Linked DNA regions of Arthrobacter crystallopoietes. The protein of the gene in region 2 interacts with the protein of the main gene of each other region in a pairwise test. Links are inferred from orthologs where the notes say so. Each region holds a gene or a part of one and is shown on either strand. Other genes may lie near its edges.

Region 1 (6,013 bases), 770 kb from region 2 along the record:
CACCATCCGGCGACCGGTTACCGCCGTCATGTTCGCCACTACCAGCGGGATCGTGGTGCCTGTTCCGTCCCCCGAGGCCAAGTCCACGTCCAGCCGTGAGACCACTTCCGACCTGGATGGAACCAGGAAAACGTCCGAGTAGGTCAGGTCCGTCTGCGGCTGATTGATGAACTGCATGTTCTGCTCCTGAAAATCGACGTGCAGGCAACGACAGCACGAGTCTACGACGCCGAGCCAAATCACCGGTGCACCGCTTCTGACGGGGTCTGTTGGCGCTTCGTCACATTGGTTTCAAAACAATCGTATGAGATTGGCCTGCACAGCGGATGTGTCATTAGACTGGCTAGAGGTCCAGACCCGGTGCGTCCAAACGCACCTCACGCGCCCGTGACGACTGCAGCAGATTGTTGCCATGGGCCGCAGCGTGTGGTCTGTAGGGCAAGCGGCAACACATGGAAGAGGCGTATAACAAGTGCCAGAGCATCCCAATCTTCGTCTACCCGAGGAATTCGGCGGTAACGAGTGGCTCGTCGACGAAATTTACGAGCAGTACCTCCAGGACAAGAACTCGGTGGACAAGAAATGGTGGAGCATTTTCGAATCGGCCGGCGCCGGCTCAACCCAAACCGCTAATGGCAACGCGCCGCGCGCTGCAAGGGAGGAAACCGACCCCCAGACGCGCCAACTGCCGGTAGTCAAGGAGCCCAAGGGCACCCCGGCAGCTTCCGCCGAAACCACCGCGAACAACCGCAGTGCGGAAAAGCGGATCCCTGCGGATGCCGAGCCTGCCCCCAATACTTCCAAGGACAAGGCCGTGCCCGCCGCCGCCGAAACGGCCGCCAAGTCCGAGCCGAAAACGGCTCCCATCCCGGCGCAGCTGCCGAAGTCTTCGCCCAACTCCCAGACCGAGGAAGACAAGATCTCGGTCCTGCGCGGCCCGGCCAAGGCCATCGCCACCAACATGGACCAGAGCCTGAGCGTTCCGACGGCTACGACGGTACGCGCTGTGCCGGCGAAACTGCTGATCGACAACCGCGTGGTCATCAATTCGAATCTGGCCCGCGCCCGCGGCGGCAAGGTCTCCTTCACCCACCTCATCGGCTACGCGGTCATCAAGGCACTTGGCCAGTTCCCCAGCCAGAACGTGCATTACGACGAGGTCGACGGGAAGCCCGTTGCGGTCCAGCCGGCCCACGTCAACTTCGGCATCGCGATCGACATGCCCAAGCCCGACGGCACCCGCCTGCTTGTTGTTCCGAACATCAAGAAGGCCGAAACCATGAACTTCGCGGAGTTCTGGCATAACTACGAGGACCTCATCAAGCGCGCCCGCGCCGGTAAGCTGACCGCTGACGATTACGCTGGCACCACGTCCTCGCTGACCAACCCGGGCGGCATCGGTACCGTCCACTCCGTCCCCCGGCTGTCCAAGGGCCAGGCGACCATCGTCGGCGTCGGTGCCCTCGAATACCCCGCCGAATTCCGCGGGGCAAGCGAGAAGACCATCGCCGCGCAGGGCGTTGGCAAGATCATCACGCTGACCTCCACGTATGACCACCGCGTCATCCAGGGCGCCGGCTCAGGCGAATTCCTACGCCTCGTAGAGTCGCTGCTGCTCGGCGAGCAGGACTTCTACGACGAGATCTTCGAGGCTTTGCGAATTCCGTACGAGCCGGTTCGCTGGCGTCCGGACAACCAGGTTGACGTAGAACTGCAGGTCAACAAGATTGCCCGCATCCAGCAGCTCATTCACGCTTACCGGGTCCGCGGACACCTCATGGCGGACACAAACCCGCTGGAGTACGTCCAGCGCAAGCACCCTGACCTGGACATCCTCACTTACGGCCTGACCATGTGGGATCTGGACCGCGAGTGGGTCACAGGCGGCTTCGGCGGCAAGTCCCGGTTGAAGCTGCGCGACATCCTCGGTGTGCTCCGCGATGCCTACTGCCGCACCACCGGCATCGAGTACATGCACATCCAGGATCCTGAAGAACGTAAATGGTTCCAGGACGAACTGGAGCGCCCGTACGCGAAGCCCAGCCGCGAAGAGCAGCTGCGCGTCCTGGGCAAGCTCAATGCCGCCGAGGCGTTCGAAACGTTCCTGCAGACCAAGTTCGTGGGCCAGAAGCGCTTTTCGCTGGAAGGCGGCGAATCCCTGATTCCGCTGCTGGACGCAGTGATCTCGGATGCCGCCGACGACGGCCTGGACGAAGTGGCCATCGGCATGGCCCACCGCGGCCGGTTGAACGTGCTGACCAACATTGCCGGCAAGACCTATGCCCAGGTGTTCCGCGAGTTCGAGGGGACGCAGGATCCACGCAGCGTTCAGGGCTCGGGCGACGTGAAGTACCACCTCGGCACCGAGGGCACCTTCACCTCGGACAACGGCAATGAGACCAAGGTCTACCTCGCGGCCAACCCCTCCCACTTGGAAGCCGTTGATCCGGTCGTCGAAGGCATCGTGCGTGCCAAGCAGGACCGTCTCGACCAGGGCGACGGTGCGTTCGGCGTGCTCCCCATCATCATCCACGGCGATGCGGCATTCGCGGGCCAGGGCGTGGTTGCGGAGACACTCAACCTGTCCCAGCTCCGCGGCTACCGCACCGGCGGTACAGTGCATGTCATCGTCAATAACCAGGTCGGCTTCACCACCTCGCCGCACGCATCGCGCTCCTCGGTGTACTCCACCGACGTAGCCAAGATGATCCAGGCGCCGGTCTTCCACGTCAACGGGGATGATCCCGAAGCCGTTGTCCGGGTGGCGCAGCTTGCGTACGACTACCGCCAGCGTTTCCACAAGGATGTTGTCATCGACATGGTCTGCTACCGCCGGCGCGGGCACAACGAGGGCGACGATCCCTCGATGACCCAGCCGATGATGTACAACCTGATCGAAGCCAAGCGCTCCACCCGCAAGCTGTACACCGAAGCCCTCGTCGGCCGCGGCGACATCACGCAGGACGAGGCCGACCAGGCGCTGCGCGACTATCAGGAACGTCTGGAACGGGTCTTCGCCGAAACGCATGCCGCCCAGACCTCGCCGATTCCGGTTGTCACCAAGGACGCGGCCGCCGTCTCGGACATCGAACGCCCGCTGTCACAGCAGGCCGAAGACGAGGTCCGCGTACCGACCAGCACCGCTGTCAGCACCGAGGTGCTCGCCCAAATCGGCAAGGCGCACGTCAGCATTCCCGAAGGCTTCACGGTGCACCCCAAGCTCAAGGCGCTCCTGGAGAAGCGCGAACAGATGTCGCGTGAAGGCGGCATCGACTGGGGCTTCGGCGAAATTGCCGCCTTCGGCAGCCTGCTGATGGAAGGTGTTCCGGTCCGTTTGGCTGGCCAGGACTCGCGCCGCGGTACGTTCGTCCAGCGCCATGCCGTCTTCCATGACCGGTCATCCGGCAAGGAATGGGCACCGCTGACGCAGCTGTCCGAAGACCAGGCGAAGTTCTGGATCTACGACTCGCTGCTCTCCGAATATGCGGCCATGGGCTTTGAATACGGTTACTCGGTTGAGCGGCCGGATGCGCTGGTCATCTGGGAAGCGCAGTTCGGCGACTTCGTCAACGGCGCACAGACGGTAATCGATGAATTCATCTCCTCGGCCGAGCAGAAATGGGGACAGCGTTCCTCGCTGGTCCTCATGCTGCCGCACGGCTATGAGGGCCAGGGACCGGACCACTCGTCCGCTCGCATCGAACGATTCCTGCAGATGTGCGCCGAAGACAACATGATCGTGGCCAATCCGACCACCCCGGCGTCGCACTTCCATCTGCTGCGCCGCCAGGCCTACAGCCGTCCGCGGAAGCCGCTGATCATCTTCACACCCAAGCAGCTGCTGCGCCTGAAGGCTGCCGCCGCCAATGTCGAGGACTTCACGGAGGGCCGCTTCCAGCCGGTCATCCCGGAGGTCCAGGAACTGAACGCAGGGGAAGTCGACCGGGTGGTCCTGGTATCGGGCCGCCTGTACTACGACCTGCTGGCTGCCCGCCAGAAGAACGGCGACACCAAGACTGCTCTGGTCCGGGTCGAGCAGCTATACCCGCTGCCGGCCCAGGAAATCGAGGCCGAACTGGCCAAGTATCCGAACGCCGAGGTGGTCTGGGCCCAGGACGAGCCCGCCAACCAGGGGCCGTGGCCGGTTATTGGAATGATGCTCCCGCAGAGGGTGGACACGAGCCTTCGTCTGGTTTCGCGCCCCGCGTCCGCCGCTACCTCAACAGGTTCCGCCAAGCGGCACGCTGTCGAGCAGGATGTCCTCGTGAAAAAGGTGTTTGAGCGCAAGTAAGTAAGATGATGGGTGGGGTGCACAGACACCCCACCCACTTCTTTTTAACCAGAGGCCTGCCCTAACCAACCAGAAAGCATCTTGTGGAGCAACGCAAAATCAGGATCGCCGCTGTCGGCGACGAACTCCTTGCCGGTACCGGTGATCAGCGCGCCCTCGGTTGGCTCGGACGGACTCTGGCCCGTACCAATCCCGCGCCGGCCAGCCTCGAATCGTTCACTCTGGCGTCGCCAAACGAGGGCACGGAGGAACTTGCCGGACGCTGGCTGCAGGAGGCAGGACGCCGGTTTGATGACGGTTATGAAAACCGGCTCGTTATCGGACTGTCCGACCGCGACCTGGATCTGGAGCTGACGACGGCCCGGAGCCGGCTGAACCTGGCCAACATTCTTGATGGTGCGGCTCAGTTAAGCGTCAAAGCCTTCGTCGTCGGTCCGCCGCCCGGCCTCGATGCCGAGCGCAACCAACGCCTTGCCGAGCTGTCGGCCGCATTCGGTGATGTCACCACCCGCCGCAAACATGTCTACGTTGATACCTTCACTCCCCTGCTCAATCACGAACAGTGGCGCACGGATCTTGCCGCTAACGGCGGCGCTCCCGGACAGGCCGGCTACGGTTTGATCGCCTGGCTGGTCCTCCACCGCGGCTGGTACAGCTGGCTGGAACTGCCCGAGCCCGCTTGACTCCACCCCCAGTCCGCCGGCCAACCCGCTTCAGTCGCCGTCACCGGTTAGGCGTGCATGGACGGATGTGGGAGACTGGTACGCAGTTCTTTTTCATCCAGGTAAGGAGGCAGCTATGAGCAAGCGAGCACGCAAGCGTCGTGACCGTAAGCGCGGCGGCGCAAACCACGGTAAGCGCCCCAACACCTAAGCAACCGGTTTTCCGGTATGGCTTACGGGTCACCCGCCAGCTGAATAAAGCAGGAACCCCCGCAGACCACCAGGTCTGCGGGGGTTCCTGCTTTATCTATACCGGCAGGCAGTTCTAGGCGTCGGCCTGTACCGTGTCAGCGGCTTCGAGGTGGCCGATCCGGTCCAGAATCCGTTCCTTCAGTGTCTGCGGTGCAGCCTCCTGGCACGACCTCTTGACCACGCTTCGGATCAGGCACTCCAGGCTGTGTTCCTGGGCGCATTCCTCGCAACCGTCCAGATGCTGTTTGATCTCGTTGAGGTCCTCGCGGGACAACGCGCCGTCAACGTACTCATAGATCCGCTTCATGCGGTCGTCTTCGCAGTCGCCCAAGCCGTGGCAGTCGCTCATTTGCCGTTCTCCTGTTTTGTCCCCACTGAGGTTTTGTCCGTCTTTTTGCCCATTCCGCGTTCGTGCGCGTAGTCGGCCAGCAGATCGCGCAATAGCTTGCGTCCGCGGTGGAGGCGGGACATAACCGTTCCGATCGGGGTGTTCATGATTTCTGATATTTCTTTGTAGGCAAAACCCTCTACGTCTGAAAAGTAGACGGCCAGCCTGAACTCCTCCGGGATAGCCTGGAGGGCTTCCTTGACGTCCGAATCCGGCAGGTGGTCCAACGCCTCCGCTTCGGCGGAACGCAGTCCCGTCGAAGTGTGCGAAGCGGCTTGGAACATCTGCCAGTCCTCAACCTGGTCCGCGTTGGACTGGAGCGGCTCGCGCTGCCGTTTACGGTACAGGTTGATATAGGTGTTGGTCAGGATCCGGTAGAGCCATGCCTTGAGGTTGGTCCCCGGCTTGTACTGATGGAAG
Region 2 (5,536 bases):
GACGGGCTGCACGATGGCGCGCGGGGAAGAGCCGAGACCGCGGGCCTTGGCTGCATCCCGCACATCGTGCAGGGACCCGAGCAGGTACGGGATGCTCCGCAGCATCAGGGAGATGGTCAGGGCGAAGCGCTCGGGATCGGCGCCGAACCGCCGCAGGGGGGTCACGGCCGCCACCAGCCCGTCGAGCAGCCGCTGCGTCTCGGTGGTGGAGGTCAGCAAATTGGCGGCATAGATGCAGGTGAGCAGGGCCGCAACCACTGCCAGGGCTCCGGCCGGCGAGTCGACCCACCAGCGATAGGCGACCACCACCAGCAGGAAAAGCCACATGGCGCGCAGGGGAGTCACCAGCTTCCGGACCGGAAGTCCCGCTGCCACATGCAGGACAACGACGACGGCCAGCACCGCTGTGCGGGGGATGGCGCCGGGCAGGGCCAGCACCGTGATGCCGGCTGCCGCAAGCAGCACGAACTTCAGCAGCAGCGGCGTCCGGTGCAGCCAGCTGCGCCCCGGCACGTAGGCGCTGATCAGGTGGGCCCGGCCCCTCACGGCGTCGGCTCCCGGATGCAGGCGCAAAGCTTGCGGTAAAAGTCCACGGCGGCGGGCGGATCGCCGTCGTAAACCACTGTGCCTGAGTCCACGACGAGGGTGCGTTCACTGTCCCGGGCCAGTTCCAGGTCATGGGTGGCCAGGATGACCTGCTGCGGCAACGAGGCCAGCCGATCCCGCAGCAGCAGTGTGTTCTTCAAATCAAGCAGGGTGGAGGGCTCGTCCAGCACCAGCACATCGGGATCCACTGCCAGCACGCTGGCCAGCGCCGCCAGCTGACGCTCGCCGCCGGAGAGCTGGTAGATGCTCTGGTCCGCCAGGGCGGCGAGGCCGAAGCCGGTCAGGATTTCCATTGCCGCGTTCCGGCGATCGGTACGGTTGCGGTGGATCCGCCGCAACGACAGCTCGACGTCTTCGAGCGGCGTGGGCATGACCAGCTGGGAGAGCGGGTCGGTGAAGACGAAAGCGACTTTCCGCCGTACCGCTGCCCCGTGTTTGGCCGTATCGCGGCCGTCAACGTCCACAGTTCCGGCGTCGGGGAGGACCAGGCCGTTGATCAGCTTGAGCAGGGTCGATTTACCGGAGCCGTTGGCGCCGATGATGCTGATGCGCTGTTCTCCGAGCGCCAACTGCGGCACGGACAGGATCGGAGCTGCGTCTTCGGCGAAGTCGGGACGGACCAGGACGTCGCGGAATTTGATCATGTCAGCGGGGCCGGCGAAGCAGATCAGGGAAGGCTTTGTGGATGCCGACGGCAATCGCGGCAGCCGCGGCGTTCTTGACCAGGTCTCCGGGGACGAACGGCAGGTCGGCAACCAGCGCGGCACCGAAGGCCAGCTGGCCGTTGAGCATCATGCCGACGATCCCGCACAGATGCGTCAGGACGGTGCCTGCGGTGGCCGCCCCGAACAGCCACAGCGTGGTCAGCGTGGTCAGCTTACGGACCCGCCGGAGCGCAGGCCGCGCCAGCACGCCGATGAGCGCAGCCGCGAAGGGGAAGGAAAGCAGGTAGCCGGCCGACCCCATCGCCAGCACGCCCAGGCCGCCCTGGTAACCGGCGAAAATGGGCAGGCCCACCAGGCCAAGCAGTACATACAGTCCCACCGCGGCGAACGCGCGGGCGCCGCCGAGAACCAGTCCGGCCAAGGCAACCACCATCGTCTGGAGCGTTATGGGCACACCGAGGATATTGCCGGCCGGGATCGGGGGAACGGCGATCGATGCGGCGGTCAGCGCGGCGAAGACGCCGATGAGGGCCAGATCGGTGCCGTTCCAGGAGCGGCGGCCGGGTGCGTTTCCGGCGGCAGGGGAGCCGCTGACGACGTCGGAGGCTGCAAGGTTCCGATTGTGGGCGGACTGCTTCGGCATCGAAAGCTCCTTCTATGGCATGGGGACAACATGTCTATCCCCAACTACCGAGAATAGCGCCTGCGCGGGCAGGATCGTTTGTAGGTTTCCTTCGAAGTCATACGGGCCGGTAGACTGGAAAGGCTGATTTCTGCAGCATCGTGTACTGCACATTCCCTTATATTCCCTTTGGAGAGGTCCCACCTGTGATTACCGTTAATGATCTTGAGCTGCGCGCTGGAGCCCGTCTGCTCATGGACGCGGTGTCATTCCGTGTGGACAAGGGCGACAAGATCGGGCTGGTGGGCCGTAACGGAGCCGGCAAGACCACCCTGACCCGGGTTCTCGCCGGCGAGGGCATTCCGGCCGCAGGTCAGGTCACCCGCAGCGGAGACATTGGCTACCTGCCGCAGGACCCGCGGACGCCGAACATGGACCAGCTGGCACGCGACCGGATTCTTTCCGCCCGCGGACTGGATATCGTCTCCGGCAAACTCCGCGCCGCGCAGGCCGACATGGCCAGCGAGAATGCGGACGTCCAGGCCAAGGCCATGCGCAGCTACGACCGGCTCGAAGCCGAGTTCCTTGCGGGCGGCGGCTACGCTGCGGAGGCGGAAGCGGCCGCGATTTCCTCCAACCTGGCGCTGCCGGAACGGATCCTGAACCAGCCGCTCAAAACTCTGTCCGGCGGGCAGCGCCGCCGTGTCGAACTGGCCCGGATCCTCTATTCGGGCGCGGACACCATGCTGCTGGATGAGCCCACCAACCACCTGGACGCCGATTCCATCAGCTGGCTGCGCGAGTTCCTGAAGAACCATCACGGCGGACTGATCGTGATCAGCCACGACACCGAGCTGCTCGAAGCCACGGTGAACAAGGTCTTCCTGCTCGACGCCAACCGCGCCACCATCGACATCTACAACATGAACTGGAAGCGCTACCAGCTGCAGCGCGAAACCGATGAGCGTGCCCGCAAGCGGGAACGCGCGAATGCGGAGAAGAAGGCCGGGGTCCTGATGGACCAGGCCAACAAGATGCGTGCCAAGGCCACCAAGGCCGTCGCAGCGCAGAACATGGCCAAGCGGGCCGAGCGGCTGCTCAGCGGACTGGATGCCGTGCGTGCCAGCGACAAGGTCGCAGCGCTGCGCTTCCCGGATCCGTCTCCCTGCGGCAAGACCCCGATGACGGCCGAGGGACTGAGCAAGTCCTATGGCTCATTGGAAATCTTCACCGACGTAGACCTGGCCATTGACCGCGGTTCCAGAGTAGTGATTCTGGGACTGAACGGTGCCGGCAAGACCACGCTGCTGCGGATGCTCGCCGGGGTGGACTCACCGGACACCGGTGAGGTCATCCCCGGGCACGGGCTCAAGATCGGCTATTACGCGCAGGAACATGAAACGCTCGATACCGAACGCAGCGTGCTGGAAAACATGCGTACGGCCGCCCCGGACCTGCAGGATGCCGAAGTGCGCAACATCCTCGGCTCGTTCCTCTTCTCCGGCGACGACGTCAACAAGCCTGCCGGTGTGCTCTCCGGCGGCGAGAAAACCCGTTTGGCGCTGGCTACCATTGTTGCGTCCTCGGCCAACGTGCTGCTGCTCGACGAGCCCACCAACAACCTCGATCCTGCCAGCCGTGCCGAGATCCTAGGCGCGCTGCGCAATTACAGCGGCGCGGTCGTCATGGTCAGCCACGACGAGGGGGCAGTGGAAGCGCTGAACCCGGAGCGCGTTGTCCTGCTGCCCGACGGCGTGGAGGACCTGTGGAACGAGAGCTACCTGGACCTGGTCACGCTCGCGTAAGGTCCCCAAGGGCCGCTGGCGGCGGGCTTAGTCCCGCTCGCTCAGCAGCGAGCCATCCGTGCGGAACCCCTGGGCATCCAGCACGGCATCTTCTTCTTCCTCGGCGCTGGGGCGCTTGCGGGAACGCTTCTGCGCGGCCGGCCGCGGAGCGGGATTGGCCTCGTGGTAGCCAGCTTCTTCATCTTCCTCCTGCAGCCGGTCCATTCTTGCCTGCTGCCGTGCGGCATAGCCGTAGCCGACGAAGAACAGCACACCGAAGGCGTACCACTGCATGGAGTAGGAGAGGTGCGGGCCCTCATCGATCGCCGGCTTGGGCATGAGCGCGGGACGCTCAGCCGGGGCGGGATTTTCGGCCGCCATCAAGCCGTAGCCGCCCCTAAAGACCGGGTAGCCCAGCTCGGCTGCATACTCGTCCAGCTGGATCGATGCCAGCTGTCCCTCCGGGGCGCCGCGGTCCACTGACGATTCGCCCGGCTTCACCCGTGCGACGACGGTGACGTCACCCTCCGGGGCTGCCGGGACCGTGTCCGGGTGGCCGGCTACGTCATTGCCAATTGGCAGCCAACCGCGGTTGATAATGACCGCCGGGCCTGATTCCAGCTTCAACGGGACCAGGACCTCGTATCCGGGACGGCCGTTGAGCGGGCGGTTGCGCACCACCCGCTGGCCGGCTTCGTCATACTGGCCGCGCAGCACCACGGGCGTCCATTCCTCGGCGTCGTCGGCTTCGGCGAAGATATCCGGCACTGTCTCAAAATCGACGGGGTCGGCGTCGTAATTGGATTCAATCGCGGTAATAACGTCATGGGCCTGGTCTCTGCGGTCCATCTGCCAGTTGCCCAGCAGCACGCAGACAGAGGCGAGCAACGCGACCAGGAGGAGCCAGCCCAGCCACTTCGCGCTGAACAGAAAACGGTACATCAGCTAGCTTCCCTCTACCGGAGTGTCCAGAGGCTGGGTATCGCGCCACAGCCCGCGCAGCTTGAGATAGTCTTCCAGCCAGCCGCGGTGGTCCTCGCAGGCCAGCCAGATCTTCCGCCGTTCGGGCGTGTGGATTTTCGGGTTGTTCCACCGCACCTGCCAGGCCGCGGCAGCGCGGCAGCCCTTTCTGGAGCACATCGTCTCAGCCGGCATTGGCTGCCCGCCTCCGGACAGCTGGTCAAAAATACTCACGCGGCGCTTTCGTCCTTCCGGCGCTTCGTCACTGGGCTGAGATTGCCCTCGAAGACTTCATAGCTGTCATGAACCGGCGCGGTAGGTCCCGCGCGCCGGTGGACCGTTTCCGAGCCGGTTGCCCGTTCCGGTCTTTCGCCGGTTGCGGAGGGTCCTGCCGCCGTGCCGGGTTCCTGCTCCTCGTCGACGATCTCGCCGGGCACCACTACGGGTTCGGTGGCCTTCGCAGCGGCTTCCGCAGACTCCAGTTCACCGGCGGGTGCATGGTCCAGCAACGCATCGCTGTGCTTGAGGTTGCTCTGGTCGCTGCCGCCATTGGCAATGACGACCGCGATCCACGGCAGGAAGACTGCTCCGGCTACAAAGAGCCATCTGGCCCAACCATCGATGAAAAAGAACAGCAGAAGGCAGGCCAAGCGGATTCCCATCGCAAGGGAATACTTGACCATCCGACGGTGCATCTCGTCTGTGTGGCTTTCGGGGACGTCCGTAATGCTGAGGACTTCCCGATCATCATCTGGCTGCTTATTCATCACGCTCCAAAGACCCACCTCAATTCTCCCACGTGCCGGAACCCAGACGAAGTCGATGGGCGGGATGGCCGGGATGGACATGGTCACATGCGGGTCCGCAGCCGGCAGAGGGCTAGGATTCTTTAGAAATAA

Evidence for each region. The genes of interacting proteins can lie anywhere in the genome.
Region 1: the proteins of AC20117_RS18265 (region 2) and AC20117_RS21785 interact in binary tests that used the Escherichia coli proteins (3 or more experiments, as listed by UniProt). The link is inferred for Arthrobacter crystallopoietes from one-to-one orthologs.

What each region holds. Positions count from the first base shown.
Region 1 is NZ_CP018863.1:4,734,981-4,740,993, forward strand. Bases 75-4,491 are described here. They hold AC20117_RS21785 (multifunctional oxoglutarate decarboxylase/oxoglutarate dehydrogenase thiamine pyrophosphate-binding subunit/dihydrolipoyllysine-residue succinyltransferase subunit), read left to right. Parts: upstream 75-472; coding sequence 473-4,291; downstream 4,292-4,491. Other genes in these bases: guaB1 (GMP reductase), read right to left, coding at 75-177; AC20117_RS21790 (GDSL-type esterase/lipase family protein), read left to right, coding at 4,375-4,491. Also shown: more of guaB1, read right to left, coding at 1-74; more of AC20117_RS21790, read left to right, coding at 4,492-4,974; AC20117_RS24395 (50S ribosomal protein bL37), read left to right, coding at 5,090-5,164; rsrA (mycothiol system anti-sigma-R factor), read right to left, coding at 5,279-5,554; AC20117_RS21800 (sigma-70 family RNA polymerase sigma factor), read right to left, coding at 5,551-6,013. UniProt on the Escherichia coli protein: E1 component of the 2-oxoglutarate dehydrogenase (OGDH) complex which catalyzes the decarboxylation of 2-oxoglutarate, the first step in the conversion of 2-oxoglutarate to succinyl-CoA and CO(2).
Region 2 is NZ_CP018863.1:3,963,003-3,968,538, forward strand. The notes cover bases 1,459-4,398. They hold AC20117_RS18265 (ABC-F family ATP-binding cassette domain-containing protein), read left to right. Parts: upstream 1,459-2,099; coding sequence 2,100-3,698; downstream 3,699-4,398. Other genes in these bases: AC20117_RS18260 (biotin transporter BioY), read right to left, coding at 1,459-1,914; AC20117_RS18270 (SURF1 family cytochrome oxidase biogenesis protein), read right to left, coding at 3,726-4,398. Outside these bases: AC20117_RS18250 (energy-coupling factor transporter transmembrane component T family protein), read right to left, coding at 1-546; AC20117_RS18255 (energy-coupling factor ABC transporter ATP-binding protein), read right to left, coding at 543-1,250; more of AC20117_RS18260, read right to left, coding at 1,252-1,458; more of AC20117_RS18270, read right to left, coding at 4,399-4,619; AC20117_RS18275 (hypothetical protein), read right to left, coding at 4,623-4,871; AC20117_RS24245 (DUF3099 domain-containing protein), read right to left, coding at 4,868-5,404. UniProt on the Escherichia coli protein: Genetic data indicate it may be involved in ribosome assembly or function.